Regions from separate parts of the Kitasatospora sp. NPDC087861 genome, predicted to be linked through region 1. Evidence: riboswitches for the same ligand, from Rfam matches in the RefSeq annotation. Region 1 holds a riboswitch; each other region holds the start of a gene.
What was found. A riboswitch is a leader RNA that binds a small molecule or an ion and turns the genes downstream of it on or off. The one in region 1 is predicted to bind cobalamin.
Positions count from the first base shown of each region.

Region 2: another riboswitch for cobalamin. It lies ahead of ACIOJE_RS06005 (FecCD family ABC transporter permease); the one in region 1 lies ahead of ACIOJE_RS23620 (cobalamin biosynthesis protein).
Region 3: another riboswitch for cobalamin. It lies ahead of ACIOJE_RS15760 (HoxN/HupN/NixA family nickel/cobalt transporter); the one in region 1 lies ahead of ACIOJE_RS23620 (cobalamin biosynthesis protein).

Region 1 is NZ_JBIUUS010000017.1:57,385-59,637, reverse strand. Features, by position in the region: gene ACIOJE_RS23625 (cobyric acid synthase) at 1-141, opposite strand, end outside; gene ACIOJE_RS23620 (cobalamin biosynthesis protein) at 138-1,127, opposite strand; cobalamin riboswitch at 1,262-1,394, opposite strand; gene ACIOJE_RS23615 (alpha/beta hydrolase family protein) at 1,788-2,253, shown strand, end outside.
Region 2 is NZ_JBIUUS010000003.1:217,172-219,424, forward strand. Features, by position in the region: gene sodN (superoxide dismutase, Ni) at 38-433, shown strand; cobalamin riboswitch at 523-661, shown strand; gene ACIOJE_RS06005 (FecCD family ABC transporter permease) at 785-1,870, shown strand; gene ACIOJE_RS06010 (ABC transporter ATP-binding protein) at 1,870-2,253, shown strand, end outside.
Region 3 is NZ_JBIUUS010000009.1:186,586-188,838, forward strand. Features, by position in the region: gene ACIOJE_RS15750 (hypothetical protein) at 1-263, opposite strand, end outside; gene ACIOJE_RS15755 (metalloregulator ArsR/SmtB family transcription factor) at 333-716, opposite strand; cobalamin riboswitch at 798-1,012, shown strand; gene ACIOJE_RS15760 (HoxN/HupN/NixA family nickel/cobalt transporter) at 1,044-2,156, shown strand; gene ACIOJE_RS15765 (type B 50S ribosomal protein L31) at 2,224-2,253, opposite strand, start outside.

The DNA.
Region 1 (2,253 bases):
GAAGGAGTTCAGCGACATGTTCTGCGCCTTGAACGGCGCGACCGAGACCCCCTGACGGGCCAACCAGCGGCAGATGCCCGCGGTCACCACGCTCTTGCCCGCGTCCGAGGTCGTCCCGGCGACCAGCAGCGCGTTGCTCATGCCGTCCCCCTCCTTCTCGAAGCCGTCCGTGGCCTCGAAGCCGCCAACGACCGGATCGCCAGATGCCCCGCGACCGTCGTACCCAGGGCCAGCACGCCCACCCGCCGGGAGAGCGCGCAGGCCCGCTCGATGTCGTCCACCGTCACCGGCCGCAGCTCCGCGCCCAGCACCGGCCGGTGCTCCACCCGCTCGCCGTACCGCAGGGTCCCGCCCAGCCGGACGCCCACCGCTCCCGCGAAGGCCGCCTCCGCCTGGCCCGCGTTCGGGCTCGGATGCGCCGAGCCGTCCCGCCGCCAGACCCGCCAGGCCGTCCGCGGCTCCGGCGCGGCGGCCACCGTCAGCAGCGCCGTCAGCCGGGCGCCCGGCCAGCCCGCCAGGTCGTCCAGCCGGGCCGACGCCCAGCCGAACCGGGCGTACCGGGGCGAGCGGTGGCCCACCATCGCGTCCAGGGTGTTCACTGCGCGGAACGCCAGCAGCCCCGGCGTGCCCGCCAGCGCGCCCCAGGCCAGTGCGTTCACCACGGCGTCCGCCGTGTTCTCCGCCACCGACTCGACCACCGCCCGGGCGATCTGCGGCCCGTCCAGCGCGCTCGGATCCCGCCCGCACAGGTGCGGCAGCCGCTCCCGCGCGGCCGCCAGGTCGCCCGCGGCGAGCGAACGGCCGATGGTGCGCGCCTCCCTGGTCAGCGAGGTGCCGCCGAGCACCGTCCAGGTCGCGGCGGCCGTCAATGCGGCCCGGCCCAGTGGACGCCGGCCCACCGTACGGTCCAGGGCCACCGCGCCGGCGGTGACCGCGCCCACGCACAGCGCCGTGTACCCGGCGCCGGTCACCCGGTCGTCCCGCCACACCCGGCGCTCCAGCCGGGTCGCCGCAGCGCCGAAGGCGGCCACCGGGTGGCCGCGCCGGGGATCGCCGAAGCGGGTGTCGGCGGCGTAGCCCGCGACGGCGCCCAGCGCGAACGCGGCGGCGCGGGTCAGCGGGCGCACGACGGGTGCGAAAGTATCGGCAGGCGCGACAGGTTCGGCGGAAGGCCGCGTGGGGTCCGGCGGGGCGGGGCAGCCTGCATCGCGTGCGTGTCCTCACTCAGGGTCCGCGCCCTGGATCGACGTAGCGGGGGCGAGAGTCTCCTGGCTTCCGGGTCGAACGCACCCCCGGGCCTTCCAGCGGCTTCTGACGGCCCGCCGTGGCAAAAATCCGAGCGTGCTCCCCGGTGACAGTGGCGGGACCGCGCCGGACTCGCACCGGCTTCCTCTGCATGCCTCCGTTTGGCCCCAGGATCCCATCACGCGGCCGAACCGGGCGTCAACCGAGGTCACGGAGGGGTTGGTCACACGCGCGCCCCGTCGCTACCTCCGATCAGGCCGCCCGCAGGGGCATGACCCCCTGGGCGATCGTCCAGCGGCCCGAAGGGGCCTCCGGGGCCGCTTCGTGCGTTCGGCGGCTGGGGTCCGTCACGCCCCGCCCCTACCGTTCGTTCCCGTGCGACGCAGACAGCCCCCCCGCCGGATCGGCACCCGCTTCCCCGTCCCGTTCCCGCCCGCACCGCTGTAACCCGGACGGCCCAGTCCGGTGGCCGCCCGCGAGGCCCCTCGATGAACTGGTGTACGAACACCGTCCGGTCCGAGACCAGCAGAGCGGGGAGCGATATGCGTTGGGGAACCGCGGCCGCCGTGGCGGCCGCCGCCGTCGGCGCCGGGGCCGCCGTCCTGGTGATAGGCCGCCGGGCCTCCGAACGGATGGTCCACCCGGCGAGCGCCGTCCAGGAGTCCGGCCCGGTCCGCGTGCAGAGCCTCGCCGCCGGCCGGGTCACCTTCACCCGCAGTCCCGAGAGCCTGCGCCCCGGCCGCTGGGCCGTCGAATGGGACGACCACGGCCACGCCGTCGTCGAGGACGTCCTGCACGGCGACGAGCACGGTGTCACCCGCCGCCTGGTCCGCGCCGACCGGGGCGCCCTCGTCCCCGGCACCGAGGTCCGCTTCACCCCCCGCGTCCATCTCGGCGACCCCACCGAGGCGCTCGGCCTCCCGTTCACCGACACCGCCGCCGACGGCGAACTCGGCGCCCTCCCCGCCTGGCGCCTGGACGGCAAGCGCGGTGTCTGGGTGATCCTGA
Region 2 (2,253 bases), on a different contig from region 1:
TCTCGGGCGCGGGAAGACGATCTAAGGAAGGACTCCCATGTTCTCTCGTCTGTTTGCACCGCGCGCCACCGCCCACGCCCACTGCGACCTGCCCTGCGGCGTGTACGACCCGGCGCAGGCGCGGCTCGAGGCCGAGTCGGTCAAGGCCACCCAGGAGAAGTACCAGGCCAACGAGGACCCGCACTTCCGCGCCCGCGCCATCATCATCAAGGAGCAGCGCGCCGAGGCCGTCAAGCACCACATCTCGGTGCTGTGGAGCGACTACTTCAAGGCCCCGCACTTCGAGAAGTACCCGCAGCTGCACCAGCTGGTCAACGACACCCTGAAGGCCGCCTCGGCCGCCAAGGCGTCCACCGACCCGGCCACCGGCCAGGCCCTGCTGGACCTGATCGCCGAGGTCGACAAGATCTTCTGGGAGACCAAGCAGGCCTGAGCCTGACGCGTCGCCACCCGACCGCCCCCGTCCGCAGCGCCGGACGGGGGCGGTCGTGCGTCCACGCCCGATCCCGGCCCCGGTAAGGGTTGCCTGGCCTGAGTGGCTGTTATGCTGCCAGGGCGTCCGAGGGGGAAGTCCGGTGTGAATCCGGCGCTGACCCGCAACGGTGAGCGCGGCCCGTCGGCCGTGCCAGCCCGATCGCCCTCGGCCGCCGACCTCCCGACAACTCGCCGTGGACTGCGAGGGGATGGCGCCCGGGCCCGCGCCCGTCCGGCGCCCGCCCCCGCACACCCGCGGCCCGAGGCAAGGCGCACCCGTGGACGAGCGGAGCGAGAGAACCACCCGGAGGTGCGCGTGAGCACCGCACCCGTGGGCGGCGGCGCGGTGAGCCCACCCGCCCGTCGCATACCCGCCGCACCCCTCGCCGTCGGCCTGGCCGCCGCCCTGCTGCTCTCACTGGTCTGCGGGGTCGCCCTGGGCGCCGCCGGGATCGGCCTGCCCCGCGCCCTGCGGCTGCTGGCCGCCGGACTGACGGGCGGACGGCTGGAGGCGGGCGAGGCCGCCGCCTACGCGATCGTCTGGGAGATCCGGCTGCCGCGCACCGTGCTGGCCGCCGTGGTCGGCGCCGGGCTGGCCGCCACCGGGGTCGCCGTACAGGCCCTGGTGCGCAACGCGCTGGCCGACCCCTTCGTGCTCGGCGTCTCCTCCGGCGCGGCCGTCGGCGCCAACGCCGTCCTGCTGCTCGGCGCCTTCGCCTCGCTCGGGGTGTGGGCCATCTCGGTCTCCGCGTTCGGCTCCGCGCTGCTCGCCATGGTGCTGGTCTACCTCGCGGCGCGGACCGCCTACGGGCTCACCCCGCTGCGGCTGGTGCTCACCGGCACCGCGCTCTCCTACGGCTTCTCCGCGCTCACCGCGCTGATGGTCTTCGCGGCCGCCCGCGGCGAGGCCGCCCGGGACGCCATGATGTGGCTGCTCGGCAGCCTCGGCGGCGCCACCTGGGGCTCGGTGCCGATCGCCGCCGCCACCGTGCTGGCCGGCCTGGCGTACCTGGCCTGCGCGGCCGGCCGGCTGGACGCGCTCGCCATGGGGGACGAGACGGCCGCCTCGCTCGGCGTGGACCCGGACCGGCTGCGCCGCGAGCTGTTCGTGGTGACCGCCGCCGTCACCGGCACGGTGGTCGCCGTCAGCGGGGCGATCGGCTTCGTCGGGCTGATGGTGCCGCACCTGGCCCGGATGCTGGTCGGCGCCGGACACCGCCGGGTGCTGCTGGTCGCGCCGCTCGCCGGGGCGCTGCTGCTGGTCTGGGTGGACATCGTCTCGCGCACCCTGCTGGCGCCCGCCGAACTGCCGGTCGGGGTGGTCACCGCGGTCCTCGGGGTGCCCTGCTTCCTGCTGCTGATGCGCCGGCGCGGCTACTCCTTCGGAGGCCGCTGATGGACCTCGCCCTGGACTCCGTCTCGGTCGAACTGGCCGGCGCCCGGCTGGTCCACGACGTCGCCCTGGACGCCGCCGCCGGGCAGGTGGTCGGGCTGGTCGGGCCGAACGGCAGCGGCAAATCGACCCTGCTGCGCTGCGTCTACCGGGCACTGCGGCCCGCCGCCGGGGCCGTCCGGCTGGACGGCGACGACCTGCACGCGCTCACCGCGCGCGAGGCCGCCCGACGGGTGGCCGCGCTGCCCCAGGAACACTCCGCCGAGTTCGACTTCACGGTCGCCGAGGTGGTCGCCATGGGCCGGCTGCCGCACCGGCGCGGGCTGGGCGGCCCGGGCGCGGGCGACCACGCGCGCTGCACGGGGGCGCTGCGCAGGGTCGGCGCC
Region 3 (2,253 bases), on a different contig from region 1:
AGGTCGAAGCGGCGCCGGACGGCGTCCTCCCAGTCCAGCACGGTGATGCCGGGCAGGTCGCGCAGGTAGTCGTCGAGGCCGTCGGCGAACGCGGAGCCGGGGTTGATGGTGAAGTACCGTTCGATGCCGTCCCGGCGGAGCAGGGTGAGGACGTCGAGGACCCGGGTGGCCGAGGTGAGGGTGCGGGCGACCGCCAGCACGTGGGCGGCGACCGGTCTGGTGTTCCAGCGGTCGGCGGGCCAGGCGTGTTGGTGGGGTGGCACGTCATGATCGTACTCATCAGGCCGTGTCGTGGCGCGCCGTTCGCGGGAGTCGGTCGGCCCGGGTGTCGGTCAGCCGGTCGCCGCGGTGGGCTCGTGGTGCTCGGCGGCGGCGCACTCGTCGAGGAGGGGGCGCAGGGTGTCGTCCACGAGCCGGTAGCGCACGACGCGGCCGTCCCTGTCGCCGGTGACGACGCCGGCCGTCCGGAGCAGCCGCAGGGCCTGGGAGACGGCGGGGTCGCGCATGCCGGTGGCGACGGCGAGGTCGGTCACGGCGAGCGGGCCGGCCCGGTGGAGGGCGAGCAGGAGGGCGAGCCGTCCGGGGTCGGCGAGCAGGGAGAACCGCTCGGCCCAGGAGCGGACGTGCGCGGTGTCGCCGATCGCGGCGATGGCCTCGCAGACCCGGTGTCCGTCGATGGTGCGGTGGCCCGCGCGGTCGGCCGGTACGAGATGCATGCGCTCATTGTCGCAGGCGGGGGCGTGTGATCCTGGACACCTGCGCAGGTGCGCAGCCTTGCAAGGGTGGGGCCTGGCCCCTACGGTGTTCCCCGCCGTGGTGCTCGGGAAGACCGGTGACGGATCCTCAGGGATCCCAGCCCGGAGCGGCCCTCGCCACTGTGATCGGGCCATCGCGATCGTCGTCGATGGAGAGTCGTCCGTACCCACGACGCCACTGGGAGCCTCGCGCGCCTGGGAAGGCGGGTACGGAATCCCCGTAAGCCAGGAGACCGGCCACGGCATCTCACGAACTGTTTCCACGAGGTGCTGGAGCGTGACCCGAAGATGACCGTGCCCGAAACCGCCGCCGCCGAGCCGACGGCGACACCGCCCGCGCTGCCCACGTTCCGTTGGAGGCGCGAGGACACCATCCGTACGGCCGGGCTGATGGGGGTGATCGTGGCCATGCACGTGGTGGCCTTCGGGACGCTCGTCTTCCTGGTGGCGCCGCACAGGTACGAGGTCGGTACCCAGGTCTTCGGGGTGGGCCTGGGGATCACCGCGTACACCCTCGGGATGCGGCACGCCTTCGACGCCGACCACATCGCGGTGATCGACAACACCACCCGCAAGCTGATGGCGGACGGCAAGCGGCCGGTCTCGGTCGGCTTCTGGTTCGCCCTCGGGCACTCCTCGATGGTGGTGCTCATGGCGGCCCTGGTGGCGGGCGGCGCCCAGCTGGCCAACACCCTGATGGACGACGAGTCGGCCACCCACAAGTGGCTCGGGGTGGTCGGGACGACGACCTCCGGCGTGTTCCTCTACCTGATCGGCGCGCTCAACCTGGCCGCGCTGCTCGGCATCCTCAAGGTGTTCCGGTCGATGCGGGCCGGGTCGTACGACGAGGCGCAGCTGGAGGAGCACCTCAACTCGCGGGGGTTCATGGCCCGGGTGCTGAACCGGGCGACCCGGTCGATCACCCGGCCCGGGCAGATGTTCCCGGTGGGCATGGTGCTGGGGCTCGGCTTCGACACCGCGACCGAGGTCACCCTGATGGTGATGGCCGGGTCGGGCGCGGCGGCCGGGCTGCCCTGGTATGCGATCGTCTGCCTGCCGCTGCTGTTCGCGGCCGGGATGAGCCTGTTCGACACGCTGGACGGGACGTTCATGAACTTCGCGTACCAGTGGGCCTTCGCCAACCCGGTCCGGAAGGTGTACTACAACCTGACGATCACCGGGCTGTCGATCGCGGTGGCGTTCGTCATCGGCACCATCGAACTGGTCGGCGTGCTGCACGAGAAGCTCGACCTGACCGACCCGGTCACCGGCTGGATCGCGGACATCTCGCTGGACAACGTCGGCTACGCGATCGCCGGGCTGTTCGTGGTGGTCTGGGCCGCGGCGATCGCGTACTGGAAGCTGGCCCGGGTGGAGAAGCGCTGGGTGGCGGCCGAGTAGGGGCCACCGGTGGTCCGACGGCGCCTCCCTCGCGGGTTCGGGGGAGGCGCCGTCGCGTTGCCGCGGGTCAGTGCCGGTCGCCGTAGCGCTGACGGAA